3 regions of the Colwellia sp. Bg11-12 genome follow, and region 2 is predicted to be linked to each of the others. Evidence: predicted binding sites of a transcription regulator. Region 2 holds the regulator's gene; each other region holds the start of a gene.
What was found. The regulator LexA, encoded in region 2, represses DNA repair genes until DNA is damaged. The targets are predictions, from matches to a motif close to TACTGTATNNNNATACAGTA.
Positions count from the first base shown of each region.

Region 1: H4J39_RS00545 (LexA family transcriptional regulator) is a predicted target of LexA. The motif match lies at 5,893-5,912, and genes of this name have one in related genera.
Region 3: recN (DNA repair protein RecN) is a predicted target of LexA. The motif match lies at 4,191-4,210, and genes of this name have one in related genera.

Region 1 is NZ_JACGUZ010000036.1:2,025-9,787, forward strand. Features, by position in the region: gene H4J39_RS00510 (YoaK family protein) at 1-409, opposite strand, end outside; gene H4J39_RS00515 (DUF2846 domain-containing protein) at 514-972, opposite strand; gene H4J39_RS00520 (ABC transporter substrate-binding protein) at 1,454-2,230, opposite strand; gene H4J39_RS00525 (diguanylate cyclase) at 2,458-2,640, opposite strand; gene H4J39_RS00530 (ABC transporter substrate-binding protein) at 2,991-3,743, shown strand; gene H4J39_RS00535 (endonuclease/exonuclease/phosphatase family protein) at 3,992-5,044, opposite strand; gene H4J39_RS00540 (PolC-type DNA polymerase III) at 5,160-5,774, opposite strand; gene H4J39_RS00545 (LexA family transcriptional regulator) at 5,924-6,337, shown strand; gene H4J39_RS00550 (Y-family DNA polymerase) at 6,325-7,581, shown strand; gene H4J39_RS00555 (EAL and HDOD domain-containing protein) at 7,675-7,763, opposite strand, start outside.
Region 2 is NZ_JACGUZ010000059.1:251,889-259,651, reverse strand. Features, by position in the region: gene H4J39_RS07065 (cytochrome c oxidase assembly protein) at 1-445, opposite strand, end outside; gene ctaD (cytochrome c oxidase subunit I) at 457-2,052, opposite strand; gene coxB (cytochrome c oxidase subunit II) at 2,064-3,611, opposite strand; gene lexA (transcriptional repressor LexA) at 4,228-4,863, opposite strand; gene H4J39_RS07045 (alpha/beta fold hydrolase) at 4,942-5,760, opposite strand; gene H4J39_RS07040 (DUF6942 family protein) at 6,135-6,665, shown strand; gene H4J39_RS07035 (ATP-binding protein) at 6,786-7,763, shown strand, end outside.
Region 3 is NZ_JACGUZ010000022.1:14,601-22,363, forward strand. Features, by position in the region: RNA gene ssrA (transfer-messenger RNA) at 24-373, opposite strand; gene smpB (SsrA-binding protein SmpB) at 468-950, opposite strand; gene H4J39_RS00220 (SRPBCC family protein) at 1,101-1,541, shown strand; gene H4J39_RS00225 (RnfH family protein) at 1,534-1,914, shown strand; gene H4J39_RS00230 (outer membrane protein assembly factor BamE) at 1,993-2,340, opposite strand; gene recN (DNA repair protein RecN) at 2,473-4,161, opposite strand; gene nadK (NAD(+) kinase) at 4,270-5,151, opposite strand; gene grpE (nucleotide exchange factor GrpE) at 5,604-6,257, shown strand; gene dnaK (molecular chaperone DnaK) at 6,539-7,763, shown strand, end outside.

The DNA of each region.
Region 1 (7,763 bases), on a different contig from region 2:
CAGCACCGCTGTAGGTGGTTACAAGTGCATTTTGAAGTCCACATGCAGCGGAAGCTAAATAATGGCCTAATAACGAGCCCTTTGATAAGAAATAAATTGAAGCGAAAATAAAAATGGCTTCCAAGGTAAGAAGACGACTGTAGTTGCGGCCTAATTTCAACGAGCCACTTTTGAGGAAATAGCCAGATATGGCAGAGCCAAATAAGAAGCTAAGTAAAATGAGAGCCAAATGAAGTGTATCAGCAAAGCTTGAGTTTATAGAACCTGATCCAAGAAGTGTTGCTGTACCAGATAAGTGTGAAATAGATTGGTGATTAAAGCCCAAAAGTCCGATAGAGTTAATAAACCCCGCAACGAATGCGAGAACAAACGCACCATATTCTACCCATCGAGGTAATTTTGAAATCACGATAATCCTTTAAGCAGTTTCCCATGACAATAGAAAAACAGTTTACTTAAATGATGAGGAACAAAACAGGAAACTGTTTCATTCCTCTTGATTAATTTATTATGTTATGAGCTACATTTCCCTTTTATAGCCATTTCTAATTTTGATATTTCTCTTTTTCCTTTTTCTTCATCAACTAATTCGACACCTGCACCACCAACAAAAACACCCATTTTTATATATTGACTCACAAAGTAGTTTTTACCATTTTCTGCTTTCACAATGAGATCATTAGGTGAAAATTCTGATTCTGTAGAAACTTTCAGTTCACTATCCCCATTGACTTCTTCATAAAAAAACATATTAGGAGCAGTTTCACCTAGACAATCCCCGTTTAACCAAACATCTTTTTTTAATGCTCCGCCCAAACTTCCAGATCTATAAACATATAAACCAGCTTTTCCTTCTGATGGGGAATTGTACTGTTTTGCTAAATCACTCTTTGCTTGTGATTCCATAGGAACACTTGTACAGCCTGAAATTAGAGATACAGTAATCACAACCGTTGCTAAAACGTTATTCATTTTTCTTCCTTTTTATAATTATGAGCTTCAACTGCTCGTTTCTTTTGAAATTACATAAAAGCTCACTCTACGAGTAAAAACCTTTTTTCTGTAGAATCATTAATTGCTTAATTTATTTATAATATAAATGCTTTTATATTTTTGGTATATCAAGTACTTATTAATATTATTTCATGCAAGTTTTATGGTCTAGTATTTTTATCTCGATTTCTCAGTGAAAGCGAGCAAACAATAGTATATTAGTGGTAAAGCTAATGTAATGGTCAAAAGCAAACATAACTGTATACATAAGGGTATTCTTAAAGAAAGATTTTAGGACAGTACAAGTGGTTTTAAAATAGTTTTGCGCATAACTAAATATCAATTTAACACCGTGCACCGTTTACATATAAAAGTATCAGTTCGTAGTCCCCTATTTAACTGCCTTAGTAATCGTTAAAAGAGTATTGAACACGATAATAGGTTTGAATAAAAACACCAATTACTTCCAATCTTTGATGCCATAAGAAGCTAGAATTTCATTAAGTCGTTTAGACTCTCTCAGCTTTAGTTGCTCACTAACAAGGATTTTTGCAAGAATTTTAGCCTCTTTATTTTTTGGCGAAAAACCAATAAATATGTCTTCTTCATAAGCAATGCCTGATTCTGCTAGAGTAATATTTAGATTATTATTTTTTATATGATAGTTAAGCACATTAGCATCTTCAATAATGACATCTACACGTTTTTTTACGAGTGTATTTACTAGCCTATTAATTGAATTTAGGCCAGCAATTCTATGTACTAATAATTTATTGTTTTCATTAAACTCTATATAGTCTTCATATAGATTTCCATAAGAATAATCTTGAATCACACCTAAAGTAACCAAGGATAGTGATTTTAGGGTTGAGTAACGCCATTTATATTCAGGTAACGTGAAAAAAGTATGTTTTGCGACACCTTGGGGTATGGAAGGAAAAATTAATGCTGGCACTTCATTTTTACCAACCCCCACTAAACCATCAGCTCTGCCATTAAGCACTTCATTTATAGCTCGTGACCAAGGCATTACTTCATATTTAACGCTATAACCATTTTCCTTAAATGCAATTTTAGCGAGTTCAATCAAATAACCAGAATTTAACGTGTCGGATTTACAATTATATGGACACCAAGGGTCACCAACCAAAATAATTTCTTTTAAATTTTTATTTGCCGTAGTCATTTGGCTAAAAATTAATAAAACGGAGAATATTAAATATTTAAAATAAATCATTCTATTCTCCATAATCTGACACATAATCACATTTTTATAAATATTAGCTTAAAATATAATTTTTTTCATATAGTTTGGGCCAATCAAGCGACAAAAATGTGCTGAGTTAATAAACTATACCTAACTGATAAACAAAAAATAATTAAGATAATAATATGGCTACTCAATAGTCTCCACTCTATTTTTTCCAAGCCCCTTAGCATTATATAGCGCTTTGTCAGCTCTACTTATGAAGGTATCAATAGTGTCGTCTGTAATATATCGGCTATTTTTCCCAAGTACTTATCACTAATGAGATGCCCATAGTTATCATTCACATTTTTAAAGTGATCTATATCAACAACCTTTGACTCATACTCGTAATAGAAAAAAACTAAAATCGAGTGAAAGAAAACAGGTTTCAATAGCAACTAACGTTAGCCCTAAAGCATCATTTTGCAACGCCCTTGCTTCACACTAATCAAATTTCTGTACAACGCCATTACTATTCCCCGGTAAGAAAAGAACCCTAGCTTCGTTAATAAGAAATGAGGTTCAATGACTCTCCAACTTCATGAACAACTGCGGCAATAGTAAAGTAACCGCTATTAATTACAGCAAAAAATATAATATTGAGTAGACAACAGATTTTCCATATATCGAAAAACCATATTCTTACCTTGCAATTGCTGTGATTTTATTAATACACTACTTACGCACTAACACCACTCACTAGAGTCAATAGAGCCTTTCTTCAATCACAATGAGTAATAAAACTGGTATGCAAAATATATTTAAGCAAACTTTTTTTGCCTTTTTATTTGTTTCTTTTTCATTAGTAAGCCATGCAAATCAACTCACTTTTGTTGCTGAAGAATTACCGCCCTTTCACTTTTTGGGTGTCGATAACAAGCCTACTGGAGTCTTAGTTGAGATTATTGAAGCATTAATGGTTCGAGCCAAACTTTCTGGCAGTATTGAATTAATGCCATTTGCTCGCAGTTATGATCAGACATTAAAGGAAGAAAATACCTTCATGATTTCTTTAATGAAAAGTGCTGACCGCAAAAATAGCTTTCAATGGGTTGGCCAAATATTTAAAAGTAAAGCTTTCTTAGTTGGGCTTCGTAGCCGTTCAGATATTAACATTAGTGATATTGAGGAAGCAAAATCGTTTGTTGTTGGTACAATTCGTGGCTATCATTCAGAAAAATATCTGAAGAACGCTGGTTTCTCGGTTCAAGACAACCTGCATTTATCAGTTAATTATAAATATATGTGGGGGATGTTATTTGAAAAAAGAATTGATTTTATTTTAACTAACTTTGTTGCCATAGACAGTGAAATGAAAAGTATTGGATTCGATAAGAAAGATATTAAAACCTTCGTTGAACTACATGACTTCCCAGGTGATCTATTTATTGCTACTGGACTCAAGACCTCAAACTCAATAGTTGCTAATTTATCTGACGCATTGCAACAAATTAAAGCCGATGGAACCTATAAAAAAATCATGGATAAATGGGGGATATAAGTTAAATTAATCTTATAAATGCAATCCACTATTTATATTAAATTCAAACACCCACGCTCGCCTCTACTAAAAATAACGTACCCTTGACCATTGAACTAAAAATAATTGCCAATAATTTGTTATGGCTCCATTAATAATAAACACACCCCTTTATTTAAAAATGAGCAGTAAACTTGACCTCAAGCGGTTAACTTAGTTACGTGAAGAAAGGCCATAATGTTATGCCCTTTTTAACTGACCTATACCGTTTAAGACCTTAACGTCAATGTTACTAACGCAATACCATGATCGGTACTTTCGCCATCACGCTCAAAAATGGGATTAATTAAATGTCGATCGTAAGTATCATATCCGCTAACCTGATAAAGGCTGTCGTGATAGCTGGCATCAAACTCACATGACAATAATATATAGTCGAGAACAGAGCTACTCGCACCAAAATAATGTGTTGGTGTACGTGGTATTTTTTCTTCTTTACTCGTTTCATTTATTATTGATGCTTGAAATAAATTCCAACCATCTTTTAAACAATATTGAGCAAGATAGGCGTCACGGTCAATAGACGACACAAAACGTAAGGTATTTGTCAGTAAGTGACTTAACACACCATCAGTTAAGGTGTTATTAAAATCGCCCATTAATACCATAGGATTACTTGTAGTCTCACGGCGCTCAATCATATCAACCATTAATAGCGTTGCTTCACTGCCACGTTGTATCGTTGAGCCCCAACCACCAGCAACTTGTGCTTTTAGGCTTTCAATGATGGTTTGCTCTGGCGAGCGACTTTTGTTTTGCTCATCAAGTTCGATCATTGAACGTTTAGATTTAAAATGCACAACATAACAATCACAGCTCCCCAGGTGAGGAACGTTAACCGTTGCCCTTAATACTTTTCGGCTAAAAGAAAAGTCCTGAGTTAAACCTAGTGTTTGCGCCAGTTCAATATTTGGCTTTACTGCAGCAACCTCAATAATAGGATAGCGAGAAGCGATGGCAACAACCGGGCGTTTGTAAATAAAATCATCTATTACTTGGGGTTCATCAACCACTGCAAAATAATGATAGCCCTGCTCCGCAACTAATTGTTTTAACGATTCAGGACTAAATACTTCTTGAAAGCCAATAATATCAGGTTGATACTCACGTAAATATTCAGCAATCCAATGTTGTTTTTTACGCCACTGCTCAGCACTATAAATACGTTCAAAATCATAGAAAGCATTGGGTGGTTCAAGATAATTGAACAAATTAAAGGTCGCAATTTTAAGCTGTAAATTTGATACGGCTATAGAAGACAATGTCTCATTTATTTCTGTTGGATCTTTTTTATCTGGGTAGTCGATGATGTTAACCCTACTAAACGTTGAACTGTGATTATACCTGAGATAAAAAATTAAAAACCAACAAGATAAGTTACCATTTAGCTAACAGCTTATTTACGTCACTTTTTGCTGTCTTTGATAACTTTTGTATTAATGCAAAAGGCACAAACTCGCCGTTAATTTTTTCTTCGATATCATCAAGCATCGATAACCATAATTTTGCGGTCATCTCAGCATCAAATAAAGCCCGGTGAAAGGCCCCATTTGATGGAATGTTTTTATAACGAATAAGTGTCCCTAGTTTATGATTAGGCGCGTCTATGTTAATTCTACGCGAAACAAGTAATGAACAAATAAATTGCCCCGAGTATCTTCTAGAAATGTTATTAAGCTCGGCGTCCAAGAATTTTTGATCAAAAGAAGCATTGTGAGCAAGTAAATTATCATCGCCAAGAAAATCGGCAAATTCTGCCATCACTTCATCACAAGAACCGACCTTAGCGAGCATCTGATTAGATATTCCGGTGTATTGTTCAATAAAACTGCTAACCCGAAAACCAGGATTCATTAACGATTGAAATTTGTCGGTAACCTTACCGTTTACAATTCTAACTGCCCCTATTTCTATGGCTCTATCACCTTGGTTTGGTGATAGTCCTGTAGTTTCAAAATCAAGAACCACTAACGAATTCGCATTTTCATGCATGTATATTAACCCTGTAAATTAATGCTGGGCTGATTTTAACGTCTCTATTTCAAAAGGAAAGCAATCATTACTTGTAAGATATTTAAATTATTCTTTTCAAAAATCAACTTAAAAACTATACTGTATAAAAACACAGTGAGATTTAAGTGATGAACGTTATTCCTATTTACATTGAAGCAGGTATTTCAGGGTTTGAATCACCCGCAGCCGAATATAAAGAACTGGGGTTATCACTAGATAAACTCCTTATTAGACATCCTAACGCTACATTTATTGGCCAAGCATCTGGTGAATCTATGCAGGGCGTGGGCATTTATGATGGCGACTTACTTATTGTAGACAGATCGCTCACAGCTAGAAATGGTGATGTCATTGTGGCAAATTACAATGGTTGTTTTGTCTGTAAGTTAATTGATAAAAAACAAGCACGGCTATTATCTGCATCTAAAGATTTTGCACCGGTTAGTATTCAGCCCGAAGATGATTTTCAGTTAGAAGGCATAGTCACACGTTCTATTCGACTTCATCACCCAGCACCTGAATTAACCGCATGTATGCACTAGTTGATGCCGTGTCTTTTTATGCCAGTGCCGAGAAAGTATTCGACCCAAGCATAAGAAATAAACCTGTCGTTGTTTTAACCAATAACGATGGCTGTATTTGTGCTGTTTGTCCAATAGCTCGAAGATTGGGTATTCCAAAGTTTACGCCCTACTTTCAAATAAAAGCATTATTACAGAAACATGGCGTTGTGGTTCGTTCTTCTAACTATGAGTTGTACGCCGACTTAAGTGAAAGAATGATGAACGTTATTGCGAGATATTGTGATAACCAATATGTGTATAGTATTGACGAATCATTTTTACATTTTAAGAATTACAGCAATGTTATTAAAGATTGGCATCAATACGGACATGAAATTAGGCGTGCTATTTGGAAAGAAACTCGCTTGCCGGTTGGTGTAGGCTTTGGTACAACCTCTACCTTAGCCAAAGCGGCTAATCACGCAGCAAAAAAGCTGGCTGGCTACAAGGGGGTTGCGGTTATTAATGATACGCAAAGTGCTAAAAACATATTAGAAAAAATGCACGTGAATGACGTTTGGGGAGTTGGCAAAAAAATATCTCAACGGCTAATACAGCAAAACATTAAAACCGCTCACCAATTATCAATGCAATGCCCTAAGTTTATGGGTAAACAATTTAGCGTGATAACTGAGCGTACCGTCAATGAACTTAATGGTGTAAGTTGCTTAACGTGGGATGATATTAAAGCCCCTAAGCAAGAAATATTCTCTACTCGTAGCTTTGGTCGGCGTATTATCGATATTCATTCTTTACAAGCAGCTTTAACAACCCATAGTACGATTGTTGCTAAGAAAGTGAGGCAACAATCTTCGCTCATTAAAAAACTGCTAATATTCGCATCAAGCTCACCTCATGATGAAAACTACTACAAACAAACAATGGTTTATACGTTTCCCATAGCGACAGATAATAGCTGCGATATTGCAACAGCGGTAAGCTTAATGCTTGCAGAAATTTTTATTTCAGGTGTACAATTTTATCGCTGTGGTGTCGGTGCTATAGTGCTTGAAAGCAAGCAATACCGACAAGCTGATTTATTTTTATCTGATAGTTCAAACCCAATATTAATGAATTGCCTTGATGCGATTAATCATCGTTACGGACAAGGTACATTGACGTTAGGCGCTGAAGGAAAGTCAAACTCATGGCAAATGAAACGCCAATTTTTAAGTCCTCAGTACACCAGTAACTGGCGAGATATTCCTAAAATTAATTGTTAAATTTATTAATACGTTATTATGATGATTGTCTATGGCAAAAGATGCTATTTCTTTCACGACTTTGTCACTCTTAATCATTAAAGGAGCGAAGTCTTAGACAATGCTCACTCCCCACTTTAATGCTTCATAATAACAATTTAAAAGAGTAGCTTCAGAGATCTTATCCGTTGCAATAAAACTCC
Region 2 (7,763 bases):
GCGTAAAACAAAAACATTCAATCTTTTGAAAGTACGCTGCAGCTAAACCAGGCGATACTGACGGAACTGCTTGGCCAATAATGTCGCGTGTGGATTCATTTTTTGCATAAAACTTTACAAGTTTCATTTCACCGGGATGAACTTTTATTTCACGGATCATCGGTTCAAATTGCCAAGGTATATCTTGGGCGGTTCGACTAATGAACTGCACCGTCACGACTCTTTTTGTGTCAATTTGCTCAACATTATAAACAGCTGCGGTGGTAGACGTTTTTCCATTCAAACCGGTAATATCACAAAAAACATCATATAAAGGGACGAGTGCAAAACCAAAACCAAACATACCAAAAACAAGTAAAACCAGCTTTTTTATTACTTTATTGTTTTTCGTTATAGCAACGCTATCTTTGACATTTGAATTTTTCACTTCGTCATCTTTACTCATCTTTTATGACCTTAATCTTCAATTTTTGGTGGTGTTGAAAATGTATGATAAGGAGCAGGACTAGCAACCGTCCACTCTAAACCTTCCGCACCATCCCAAGGTTTAGCAGGCGCTTTTTCTCCACCTTTAATACATTTAATAACAACGGCTAAGAATATAAGTTGCGACAAACCAAAGGCAAACCCACCGATACTCACCCACTTATTAAAGTCAGCAAACTGTAATGCATAATCAGGAATACGACGAGGCATGCCCGCTAACCCTAGAAAGTGCATTGGGAAGAACAATAAATTTACAGAGATAAGTGAACACCAAAAATGCCATTTAGCTAGCGACTCGTTATACATATGCCCCGTCCATTTTGGTAACCAGAAATAGGCTCCCGCATAAATCGAGAATAATGAACCTGTTACTAAAACATAATGGAAGTGAGCCACAACAAAATACGTATCGTGGTATTGAAAATCAACAGGCGTTAATGCCAACATCAATCCTGAAAACCCGCCAATCGTAAATAATATAACGAAAGCGATAGAAAACAACATTGGCGTTTCAAAGCTCATCGAACCACGCCACATGGTTGCTACCCAGTTAAAAACTTTCACACCTGTTGGAACGGCAATTAGCATCGTACAGTACATAAAGAACAGTTCGCCAAATAATGGCATACCTGTTGTGAACATATGATGTGCCCAGACAAGAAATGACAATAAGGCAATAGATGCTGTTGCATAAACCATTGAGCTGTAGCCGAATAATTTCTTACGAGCAAAAGCTGGAATGATAGTAGAAACAATACCAAAGGCTGGCAATATCATGATGTAAACTTCAGGATGACCAAAGAACCAGAAAAGGTGCTGGAATAATACAGGATCACCGCCACCCGCGGCATCAAAGAAACTTGTACCAAAATACGTATCAGTTAACAACATGGTTACCACACCCGCGAGAACAGGCATTACGGCGATTAATAAATAGGCTGTAATGAAAAATGTCCACACAAACAGGGGCATTTTCATGTAGGTCATGCCCGGTGCACGCATGTTCATAATGGTAACAACGATATTAATCGCACCCATTATTGATGATATACCCATAATATGAACAGCAAATACAAAAAATGCCGTACTACCATTTGAGTAAGTTGTAGAGAGTGGAGCGTAGAATGTCCAACCAAAGTTTGGCGCACCTGACTCCATAAAGAATGTAGACAAAAGAATCGCAAAAGCAAAAGGAAGAATCCAGAAGCTCCAGTTATTCATACGCGGTAAAGCCATATCTGGAGCACCGATCATCATCGGAATCATCCAGTTTGCAAACCCCGTAAAGGCGGGCATAATCGCACCAAAAACCATGATCAAACCATGTACGGTAGTTAGTTGATTAAAAAAGTCAGGTTCAACTATTTGTAAACCAGGTTGAAATAACTCTGCACGAATAACCATGGCTAAAGCGCCACCGGTTAGTAGCATAATAAAAGCAAACCATAAATATAATGTACCTATGTCTTTATGGTTTGTGGTGTACAACCAACGTTTGATGCCTTTCATTTTATGGTCATCATGATGATCGTCGTGCGATTCTTGTTCTATAACGTCTGTAGTCATTTTATATCCCCCTACTTCGCACTGGCAGCATCAACAGCTGCAGGTTGCACTAAATCACCCGTATTATTACCCCAAGCATTACGCTCGTAAGTAATTACAGCGGCGATCTCTGTTTTAGTTAACTGGCTACCAAAAGCTGCCATCGCAGGATTTTTCTTGCTACCGTTAACAACCATATCTATATGAAGAGCAACATCACCCAAAGCAATTACACTATTTTTTAGGGCAGGAAACGCGGGTGGAATACCCGTACCTGCAGGCTGGTGGCAAGCTGCACATGCTTTCATGTAAACTTTTTCGCCCATCAACATCAGCTCATCTTCACTATAAACTTTAGCTAAATCTTCTGCTGGGGCTTCTTCGGCAACTATAGCGACGACCTCTGCAACTTGCTCTGATACTTCAGCATCTTTTTCTGAGCTCTTAGCGACATTTTGAACATCCGCAGCTTGTACTGCATCTCCAGTATTGTTATCCCAAGCATTACGCTCATAGGTAACAACAGCAGCGATTTGTTTCATGCTCAACTGTTTGCCATAAGCTTGCATGCCTGTACCCGCTTTACCGTTCAAAACAATATCAATATGTTTTGCAATACTGCCCGTTGTAGCGACAGCACTCCCTTTAAGTGCAGGAAAGGCAGGAGGTAAACCCACACCAGAAACTTGATGACAAGCAGCACAATAGGCAACATAAGTGGTTTCACCCAGAGTCATTAATTCGTCCATTGATGCTGAGGCAGTAAGAGATGCTTTTTCAGCGGCTGCAGCTTGCGCATTAATTTCGCGTTGCTCATCAAGCCAGAGAGCATAATCAGCTTCTGTTTTCACTTCGACAACAATGGGCATAAAACCGTGATCTTTACCACAAAGCTCAGCACACTGACCTCGGTAAATGCCAGGTTTATCAACCTTGGTCCAAGCTTCATTTATAAATCCTGGATTAGCATCTTGCTTTACTGCAAAAGCCGGTACCCACCAAGCATGAATAACATCGTCAGAGGTAATTAAAAATCGTACTTTTTTATTGATGGGAATAACCAGATGTTTATCAACTTCAAGAAGGTAATTTTCGCCTTTAACAGCCGTACTCCCTTGTTGATTTTCATATTGTTCACGAGGCGTTGATAGAACAGAATAAAACTCAATATCTTGATCAAAATATTTATAATGCCACTTCCACTGAGAACCTGTGATTTGAATGGTAACGTCAGAATCCGCGTTATTTTCCATATCAATGAGTGTTTTAGTTGCTGGTACAGCCATGGCAATAAGAATGACAATAGGAATTGCTGTCCAGAGAATTTCTACTTTTGTGCTTTCATGAAAATCAGCCGACTTAGCTCCTTTGGATTTTCGATGAAACACCATTGACCAAAACATAGCACCAAAAACAACCACACCGATTGCTACACATATATACATTGCTAACATATGCAAATCGTAAACATCTCGACTTACTTCTGTTACACCCTTGGTCAGATTTAATTGCATATCTGCCCAAGCTGAACTGGAAAGAACACTCCCCAACGACAGCCAACCTAGGTTACGTCTTTTCACACGACATCTCCTTCACCCTATAAAAGTTTAAAACTTGATACCTAGGACAACATACATCCTTAGATACGGATTTTTATTATTTTCTTGGCAATTTTGTTGTCAACCAATATGCGTTTACAACATCGCCTTATATTTATATTTGTACACTTTCCAATCTAGAATTACTTAAAAGTTGATCTGGGTCAAATTAAAAATCGAGCTAATTTAAAATAAAAGCCAATAAAAACAATAGAGTATCAACTCTAATATAGGCTAAAGTCTATTAACAAAGGGCTGTAGCTACAGTATTAAAAATAAACAATTAAATACGAAGGTACTCGTTGTAAAGAGAGGAGGTGAGTATTTTTTAAACAAAAAAAGATAAGGTGGTTTAAATCGAGCTTAAAATATGAATTATTATTAGAAAAGAGATAGGTTTGTATAAAAAGCGTACGAAAGAAGAGAAAGCTAAACTTTACCAATATATGGGAACATAAAGATTGGATTACATTAGGCAAGTGTTGATGCATAAATTTTCATTGAAATATGCAAAAAATATTAAACTAAAAGGTTTAAGAGATACTTAACTTTTAATCGTTAAATATCGCTTAAATATAGTGCGGGTATGTGAACAAAGTTACATCCAGTCTCCTGAACGAATAACCCCCACAGCAAGACCTTCAATATTAAATTCTTGTACGGCTAAATCAACTTTTATGGGAGAGAAGTCTTCATTTTCAGCATGTAAATAAACGATATTGCCTTCTCGTTTATAACGTTTAACCGTTACATTTTCCTCTACTCGGGCAACGATTACTTGGCCGTTCTGTACATCTGTTGTTTGATGTACCGCTAATAAATCACCGTCAAGTATGCCAATATTTTTCATACTTTCGCCATTTACTCTAAGCAAATAATCAGCTGATGGATGAAATAAATTACCATCAACTTTATAATGATCTTCCACGTGCTCTTCAGCCAAAATAGGTTCGCCTGCAGCGACTCGACCAATTAAGGGTAAACCCGCTTCTTCCATTAATTTTTCTGTTAAACGAATTCCACGAGACGTACCTGGCAACATTTCTATATAGCCTTTTTTCGCTAAAGCTTTTAAGTGCTCTTCCGCTGCGTTAGCTGATTTAAAGCCAAAAAATTTGGCTATTTCAGCACGCGTTGGCGGCATACCCGTTTCGCTTATTTTTTCTTTGATCAAATCAAAAACTTGTTGCTGTCGATTCGTTAATGGGCGTAATTCGCTGATTTCATTTAGCATAAGATAAGCCTGTAAATTTACACAGTTGTTACTGTGAGTATATACAGGTCGTTATTAAAGGCAAGCTTTCTGGGGTAATTATTTTTGAAAATTGCCTGATTTTAAATAATGAATAACTTGCTCAATCACTTTTTCATTTTTCATCATAAAAGGATGTGTAGTTTCCATTTCAATATGATCATTCATGCCACGAATCTTGGTACTAGCAACAGAAACTTTACCGTCATCCTTATCCGGAATAAGTGTGGATAATATCCAGTTAATGCTCTGATTACCGGCAATAACACCCAAATCAAAATTAGCATCTCCAAGATTGCTAGGGATACTTAATTCGCCAGTACCTAATTGCATACCCGCATCACCATTTATAAAACTAAAACCAGGTGCATTTCTAAGCTTATCAACAACTTCACTGCCATTGTTTGGTGGGCCTAGCATAACGACTTTATTTAAATTGGGTATTTTGTGCATACTTAAGTATTGGCGAACTAATATACCCCCCATTGAATGGGTAACGAAGTTAACTTGACGATTTTCACAAATTAATAGCGCTTTAGAAATCACTTTTTCAGCCAACTCTTCTATCGAATAATCTCTAGAAGGGTAGTTGATATTTATCACAAAATAGCCTTCTGCCAGCAATCTTTTTTCAATAGATTTCATGGAATTAGCCGAACGTGCAAGCCCATGCAGCAAAATGACACATTCTCCGTTAGATAAAGAATCTGCGGGCTCTTCAAAAGAGGCTTGAATTTTATAGCCACGTTCAACCGAAGTATCTAGGCTGTCTTGTTCAATCATATTTTTTAAACGAATTTCTGCATCAGTAATTTTTTTAGTAAACTGTTCTTTAAGAAGCGCTAATTCTGACTTAAGTGCTGCAATTTTTTCATTCATAACTCCGCTCCATTATGTTTTTTTAGAATTCATTATTGATACTGTAGTCAGGTTAAACAGCAGCTAAGCAATATATTTTTAGCTGCCACAAATATAAAATATAAAACGGTTTTCTCCAACAAAATTTGAAGCCATTACTCTTGGAATGTCATTGTTTTCGATAAACTTCTCGCGTGGACCTTTAAATAGCCATAGAAAGCTATACGATATTAACATTTTATATTAGTTATCTGGTAGACATTGATAATCTTCAATCGATCTAACTTTGCCAGTAACTACATACATTCAAACAAAAAGGTTTTAAGGACGTTTTACTTGTCTCGATTATAAATTTACAATTCAACATACCCCCACGTAAAATGAGTTAAGTACCATTGAATGTTATTGGTTTAGGCTGCTCAAGCTTTACTATCGCTGTGTATATTGGCAACAGGCCAAGTATGCTTGAATATCAACAGTTATCTTGTCTATCGCCGCTAACCTTGGGCGAAATAGAGATGGTTAATCAAGCTTGCGGCAATGGCTGGCGTAAAGTATTTAATGTTTATGCGAAGTTACTTTATGCACTCGATAAAGAAAAATTCAACTATTCAACACTTGCACCATCTTGGCAAAAATACCGTGATAACTATTTACTTCAACACAACTCACAAACGGCTTTATTTTTCTCTCCACCTCAGTTATCAACCGCTAAGCAAACCCTGCATATTATTTGTGGAAGAACTTATGCGAAGCATTTGCTATCGACAGGCCAGCTAACCGCTAATTTCACTTGGTTAGATGAGCAATTTGCTATTGATAAAGCTAAAAATTTAATTGTGTGCCCCTATTTTGATTATCGACAATTATCGAATGCTAATATTGAAAAATTAGCCTATTTACTCAGCGATATAAATAGCCAGTGAAAGTTTTTCATTCATTTATATGGTGTTAAATTAATGTATACTATAGTAGTTAAAGGAGAAAATAATAAGCCTCATGATTAGGCAACATACTAAATGCCACTTTAATATTGGATCACATCATTGCTATATTTTAATAAAAAAACACTTTTATTTATTACAATAATTTTAACCTTATTACCCTATACAACGATCACCAGCACGCTTGATATTTCCTCTGCTCTTTTGCTATCGCTTCCTACTATATTATTACAGGCTACCGCAGTATTCTTTGTTGTTTATAGCTATTTACAGACCAGATCACGTTCATTAAAATTGTTCTGGCAGTTTTTCTCTCTCGCTATTATCGTTGATTTTATTTCGGGTGTTATCTTTGCCGGTGACTACATAAACACGAACCCGATCCTGCAAGATTTCTTCTCTTTGTTTAGTTACTTTTTTATCTTACTGGCCATAGAAACCAACCCGCATCTCAGCGAAACGCCACTCAATAAATACATTGCGGGTCGAGTGCCAGCACTATTTTTTACAGTCACTTGTTTTTGCTATTTCGTATTACTGCCAGAAGAGTTTTTAAAAGCGTTAGATCAGAGGTTATTACCGTCATTATTATTTCATATCACTATTTCTGGCCTCATTTTTATCAGGCTAATGAGCTGTGTTATTTTTTGTCGTGAAAAGTTTTGGCACGCTATTTATTGGCCACTAGCCATTGCCTCATTAGCTTTGTTCGCTGATAACACTAATAGTTATTTTCTTCTTCAAGAGCAAGCCCTCTATAAAGACAATTATACGAACAACTTAATAGCGTTAATCCCTTACTGTGGTCTTATTTTTGCTGCAAGTGCATCATTAAACAATCAAAGACCGACTAAACCTATTTCAAAAGATACCTTTCCCGAATTTTACATTTTATTGCTGGTGAGTATTATTTTTAGCATTCATATCGTTGGTTTAGAAATTGGGGCGCACTACATTACAAATTCTTTCTGGCAGTCTTTTGTTATTGGTATTTGGGGCGTTATTGCTTTTATTTTAGTCATTCTTATTGCTTATAATAAAAGGAAAAACACGCTTGAATTCAAGGAAAACGCTTTCACT
Region 3 (7,763 bases), on a different contig from region 2:
TATTGATTGTAAAGGGTATTGTGTGGTGGAGCGGGGGGGAATCGAACCCCCGTCCAAAAAGCCTACATCCTTGGTACTACATGCTTAGTCGATTATTTGTTTAACCAATTAGACGCCAACCGACAGGCTTCGTCATGGTGAGCTTAATACTATTTCGCGGTTCAGCCTTAAGCGTGCTTCCCTCGCTATCCTATTTGGGGTGACCATCGATCCTCTAAACAATAGGAGAATTTTTGAGGCGATGGCTAGCCTAAGCGGCTAGTGCGAACGTATCGTCGTTTGCAATTATAGTTTTGCGGCTTTTTACCAGGCAAACCGCCCCTGGGCATGCACCTCGGGTTTCATGAATCTTGTCGAATCCTAGATCCGCCCCAAAGTTTTTACATCTTAATTATAAACTTATTCAGTCTATAAAGCGCATTGTACAGCGCTTCTTTTAAATAAACAACGTGTTAATTGTTAACTTGTTATCGATCTAAATTCTTATTTTTCATTAATCGGCCTTTATCAACAGCCCATTCTCTGTCTTTGATATCAGAACGCTTATCATGGTCTTTCTTACCTTTACCCAAATAAAATTCGAGTTTGACCCAATTTGCTTTCCAATACATCGCCGTGGCAATTAATGAATAACCATCACGCTCTACAGCGGCGGTTATTTTCTCTAATTCGCGTCGATTCAACAGTAACTTGCGGTCACGATTAGGTTCGCATACTACGTGACTAGAAGCAGCATTGAGCGGCATTATTTCAGCACCCAGTAAATAAGCTTCACCGTTTTTTACGTGTACATAACAATCAGAAATATTAACTTTTCCGCTACGGATACTTTTAATTTCCCAACCCTGCAGGCTCATCCCACCTTCAAACTTATCAGTTAAAGAATAGTTATGACGAGCTTTTTTGTTTAACGCAATAGTATTGCTGTTTGATTTTTTTTTCTGTGCCATTATATTTCCATTTTGTTTGCCATCAAAAATAGCAATCGCAAACATTATACGGAGAATTATTGATATTTGAATGATTAATTTCAATTTTTCTGTTTAATGCCTTTTGCTCACGGCTTTGTTATCATTACCCTTTAAAGTTGAGGAAAATAAATGCCCGTAATTAGTCGCAGCGCTTTAGTGATGTATAGCGTTGAGCAAATGTATCAGTTAATTAATGACATTGTCGCTTATCCTCAGTTTATTCCAAATTGTGGTGACAGTAAGATAATTTCTCAGCAAGGTAATGAAGTTACTGCTGCTTTGATGGTTTCGAAGGGGGTACTAAAAAAATGGTTTACCACCAAGAATACCTTGATTGGTGATAATAAAGTACAACTTGATTTAGTTGACGGTCCCTTTAAAAAGTTATCGGGTTACTGGCAACTCACTGAATTATCTGAAGAAGCTTGTAAGATAAGTTTGCATTTAGAGTATGAGTTTTCGAGTAAAGTATTCGATTTGGCCTTTGGCCGTGTTTTTACAAGCTTAACAAATAATATGGTACAAGCTTTTACACAAAGAGCTAAAGAGGTTTATCATTCTAATGGTTGATAGCATAATAACTGAGCAAGAACCGGTACAAAGTAAAATTCAAATAGAAGTTGTATATGGCTTACCCAATCGGCAAGAATTAATGACACTGTTGGTTGATGAGGGAACTCTATTGGAAGAGGCAATTATAGCGTCTGGTATTTTAAAGGTTTTTGAAGAAATTGACTTAACGGTCAATAACGTTGGTATTTGGAACCGCGCCGCTAAATTAACGGATAAATTACGAGATTTAGATCGTATTGAAATTTATCGACCTTTAATTGCTGACCCTAAAGAGGTTAGAAAACGCCGAGCTGAAAAAGCAAAAGATGAAGGGCGTGCAGATAAAGTTACGGGTGGTCGAGTTGATCCTCGACGAAATAAGGCCAGCTAAAAAATTTACTGCAAAATTAAAATTAAAAAAAACGGCTGTTAAGGCCGTTTTTTTATTGAACTAAAAGTACAGTGCTAATTAGTTAACCATAGGCACATAAAAACTTTCAGCTAATTCAAAGTCACCTTCAGCACTAATTAATGAGTCTTGGTCGAAAGATAGAATAAACTTTTTCTGAATGTTTAGTTCTTCACTTCGCCCTGATTTTAATGAGTAAATATAGTGCCAAGTGTCGTTGTTAAATGCATCGACAACAACGGGGCTACCTAATACAAATTTTACTTGTTCTTTACTCATACCTATTTGAAGTTTATCAATATCCTTTTGCTCTAAAAAATTCCCTTGAGGAATGTCAATACGAAAAACCCAGCTTGAGCAGGCAGAAAGAGATAAGGCGATAGTAAGGGCTAAAATACGAAACAACATGATTATTCATTTATCCTAATAAGTTCAAGAAGGGATAATAACTAAGCAAGCGGACAGATACAAAACTATTTTCAATTTATTTTGTACCTGTTTATTTAATGACACGTATCTGCTTTAAGTTAAATTGTATTATTAACCGGCAAGCAACTCTTGTGCGTTAGCTAAGCTATTATCAGTAATTTTATTTCCCGCTAATAAGCGAGCAATTTCTTGGACTCTACCATTCTCACTTAGTTCCGTCACTTTTGTTTCAGTAAATTCTCCATCTGTTAATTTACTGACAAATAACTGCTGATGTCCTTTGCAGGCTACTTGGGGTAAATGAGTAACGCATATTACTTGGGTGTTTTTTGCTAGCTCTTGCAGTTTACTACCCACCATTGCCGCTGTCGGACCACTGATGCCTACATCAACTTCGTCAAATATGAGTGTTGGCGTAATAACTTTATCAGCTAATATTACCTGCATCGCTAAGCTAATGCGTGATAACTCACCACCTGAAGCAACTTTATTCATCGCTTCTAATTTTTGACCTGGGTTAAGGCTGATTAAAAAGTTTATTTCATCAAGCCCGAACGGTGATAATGTCTCAACTTCAATTTGATTGACTGAAACTTCAAATACGCCATTGTTCATATTGAGTTCTTTCATGCTAAGTGTAATCTTTTTACTCATTATTTTAGCTGACTTTATTCTTGATGTTGATAACGTTTTTGCCGACTGTAGATAATGGGCTTTAGCTTTTTCAATGTCGACATAGGCAGTGTCTAATCTTGAACCGTCTGAGTTTATTAAGTTCAACGCTTGTTTAATTTCTATATGCAATGTGGGTATGTGTTCAGGTGCAACTTGATGTTTTTTAGCTAATTGAATCGCCTGTGAATAGCGGTCTTCAATCATTTGATAAGCTTCTGGGTCAAGTTCAAGTCTATCGTAGTAATGCTTTAGCTCATCGTTTGCATCTTCAATTTGAATCAGTGCTTCTGCTAATGTTTTTGCTATGTCAGCTAAGTTTGGATCCATATGGGCTAAGTCATTCAATTGTTCACAATGAGTTCTCAGGCTATCTGTGATATTGAAATCTTCATTTTCAGATAAGACCTGCAATGATTTCAATACACCACTTAATAAGGTCTGACCGTTACTATGACGCTTGTAATCACTTTCTAACGTTTCAAATTCTCCCATCTGCAATGAAAATTCGTCTAACTCATTTACTTGGTATTGTAATAATTGCAGTTTAGCTTCACGTTGTTCTTTGCTTTCTTGCAACTTCTTTAATTCTGTTTGGAGATTCCGCCACTGCTGATAATAATATTGAACGTCGTCTAATAAATGCTGATGATCGGCATATTCATCAAGTATTTTTCGTTGTTGTGCTGGCTTTACAATGAGTTGATGGTCATGTTGGCCATGAATACTTATTAAAAATTGTGCAATATCTTTAAGTTGAGTAAGCGGTACTTGGCTGCCATTTATATAAGCTTTTGAACGGCCCTCTGCCGATATTACTCGGCGTAAAATACATTCGTAATCTTGCTCAGGGTCGTGTTCATCAGTAAGGGAAAGGTCGTTGTTTTTCAGCCATTTTTGTGCAGAAATATTTTTCTTAATATCAAAGGTAGCCGCTAACTCTGCTTTTTTAGTATTTGGCCTTACAACGTTAGTCAACGCTCTATCACCTAAACATAAACCTAAGGCATCAATCGCTATCGATTTACCTGCGCCTGTTTCTCCGGTAATTGTTGTCATACCTTTGCGCCAATCTATATCTAAAGATCGGACAATTGCGAAGTTTTGAATGTTAAGTTGTAAAAGCATTTCGAAGCCAAATTACTGTATAAATATATAACTGTTAATTTATACAGTAAATTGGTTTTGTGCAAGTGTTAATCGCATAAAAATTCAACAGGTTGAATTTATTAAAAATTAATAAAGTTTATTGCCCCAGCCTAATTTACTGCGCAGTACATTAAAGTAGTCATGATCGAGAGGATGGATTAATCGAAGGGTGTATGCACTTTTCCTGATAATAACTTCATCGCCAGGCATAACAGCCAATATTACGTGGCCATCACAGCTTACTTGTAAGTTTTCATAATTTTCATTGGCGAGCACCAATTTTATTTCACTGTTACCGTCAACGACTATTGGTCGGCTAGTCAGAGTATGTGGGAACATGGGAACTAAAGATAAAGCATTTAAATTAGGCGTCAGAATAGGGCCGCCTGCAGACATTGAATAGGCAGTTGACCCCGTAGGTGTTGATACTATTAGGCCGTCAGAGCGCTGACTAAACATAAAGCTACCATCAATATAAACTTCAAATTCAATCATGCTGGCAACTTTTCCGGCATGAAGTACCGCTTCATTTACGGCACTGTTTGAGCTTTTCAACTTACCATGACGATAAACTTCGGCTTCTATAATAAAACGTTGTTCACAGCGAGATTTACCTTGTAGAATTTCTTGTAGAGGTTCAAGTAATTCATCAGGTGATAAATCAGTAAGAAAGCCTAAATTACCTCTGTTTACCCCTATAACACCAACGTCGTAGCACGATAATACGCGCGCAGCACCTAACATGTAACCGTCACCACCAACGACAATTGCGAGATCAGCTTGTTCACCAATCTCCATTAAGGTATTAACAGCGAGCTCGTCGATATCAATCGAAGGAGCAACAGAGCTTTCAATTAATACCTTGTACTTTTGTTCTGTCAGAAATTGATAAAGCGCGGTAATTGTTGCGCTTGCTCCTTCATGGTTTGGTTTGCCAATTAAACCTATGGTATTAAAAATTTTACTCATGTTTACACTGTAAATTGTTTGTGTCTTAGGGTTAATAACAGTTTCGCTGTATTTTAATGGCTTGTAAAGTTGACTTTTTATAAATGATTTACTTTATAGCTATTTAAGCCAATTTTTCGCGCTCAGTGAATTTCAATAGCTTCAAGGTAAGGTGCTGATTGAAGATAATGGTCTTTTTTTGATCAAACCAACAACGTAGCCTGTAGCCGCTTAAACTTGCCCTTTATGCGTTGGTCAGCGATTCGATAACCTCAGTTACTTTCTTTAATATAGGATGTCTATATAAAAGATATGCTATTTTTTGAAGGTGCTAACAAGCTCTGAGTGTAAACAAAGTTAATTAAATAGGCATTAATGCTTGAAACGTAGCAAGAAGTCCCCATAATTACGGTTATCAGATTTATATAACCCTTATATTGTTAAATATACTATTAGTTTATTTTGGAGCTTTCATGACTAATGAGTCAACAGAAAATAAAAATACCGCTAAACCATCAACTGAAGCTTTAACGCCTGAAGAAACTTTGGCACAAGAAATTATTGATCAAGCTGAAGAGCAAGTTGAAGTACAACATGTTTTTGCACATGACGTAATTAGCGAAGAGCAAGAAAAAATCAATGAGCTTGAACTCAGTCTTTCTTCAGCACAAACGACCATTGCTGATCAAAAAGATTCTGTTGTTCGTGCTAAAGCAGAAGTTGATAATATTCGCCGTCGTAGCGCACAAGACGTGGATAAAGCACGTAAGTTTGCTTTAGAAAAATTTGCTGCTGAAATGTTGGTTTCAGTTGATAATTTAGAACGCGCTTTAGAGAATATTGATAAAGAAGATGAAAGTAATACCGCTATTATTGAAGGTGTTGAATTAACCCTTCAAGGCTTAATTGCTTCTTTAGAGAAGTTTGGTGTTAAAGGTGTTGACCCACAAAATGAACCTTTTAACCCTGAATTGCATCAAGCGATGTCAATGCAAGAAGTTGCAGGCGTTGCGCCTAATACCGTTATTGCTGTTATGCAAAAAGGCTATGAGCTCAATGGTCGTTTAATTCGTCCAGCGATGGTGATGGTCTCTAAATCTGCTCCGGCAGTTGATACTACAGCATAATAAAAAAACATAATAAAAAGCGGTAAGAAGTTGCTCATAAACTTCTTACCGCTTTTTTGTTTTTAAGGATAAAACTTTTTTATTAAGGTGTTTTATCCTTATTTCAGTAAAAGAACCAAAAAAACTTCATAAATAGCTAAATAAAGAAATAAATTTACTTTTTTTCTTTCAAAATAGTTGAAAAGAATTTTCCTGCCCCCACTATTTGTTTCATCAACAGGTTTATTAAAAAATCTTACTTTAATAAGCTTTATTTTAATTAGTATTCGGAGATCCTCAAGATGGGCAAAATAATCGGTATTGACCTAGGGACAACAAACTCTTGTGTTGCTGTACTAGATGGCGGAAAAGCACGTGTAATTGAAAATGCAGAAGGCGATCGTACAACACCTTCAATTATTGCATATACAGAAGAAGGCGAAACATTAGTTGGTCAACCTGCTAAACGTCAATCTGTAACAAACCCAAAAAATACATTATATGCTATTAAGCGTTTAATTGGTCGTCGCTTTGAAGACGAAGAAGTTCAGCGTGATATTAAAATCATGCCATTTGGTATTGTTAAAGCTGACAATGGTGATGCTTGGGTTACTACGCGTGATAAGAACGTTGCGCCACCACAAGTTTCAGCTGAAGTTTTAAAGAAAATGAAAAAAACAGCAGAAGACTTTTTAGGTGAAGCAGTTACAGAAGCTGTAATCACGGTTCCTGCTTACTTTAACGATTCACAACGTCAAGCTACTAAAGATGCTGGTCGTATTGCGGGTCTTGAAGTTAAACGTATTATCAATGAGCCAACTGCTGCTGCCCTTGCTTACGGCATGGACAAGCAAGAAGGCGATAAAGTTATTGCGGTTTACGATTTAGGTGGTGGTACTTTCGATATTTCAATTATTGAAATTGATGAAGTTGAAGGCGAGCACACGTTTGAAGTATTAGCGACTAACGGCGATACCCACTTAGGTGGTGAAGATTTTGATAACCGTTTAATCAACTATCTTGTCGCTGAATTCAAGAAAGACCAAGGCATGGATTTAACAACTGATCCACTTGCAATGCAACGTTTGAAAGAAGCAGCAGAAAAAGCAAAATGTGAGCTTTCTTCAGCACAGCAAACTGATGTTAACTTACCTTACATCACTGCTGATGGCAGTGGTCCTAAGCACATGAATATCAAAGTAACGCGTGCTAAATTAGAGTCTTTAGTTGAAGACATGGTTAAAGCAACGTTAATACCGCTTGCACAAGCACTTAAAGATGCAGACTTATCAGTAAGTGACATCAATGATGTTATTTTGGTTGGTGGTCAGTCACGTATGCCAATGGTACAAAAAGCAGTAACAGAATTCTTTGGTAAAGAACCTCGTAAAGATGTTAACCCAGATGAAGCTGTTGCAGCGGGTGCAGCTATACAAGCGGGTGTTCTTTCTGGTGATGTAACTGACGTTCTTTTATTAGACGTTACGCCATTATCACTAGGTATTGAAACAATGGGCGGCGTGATGA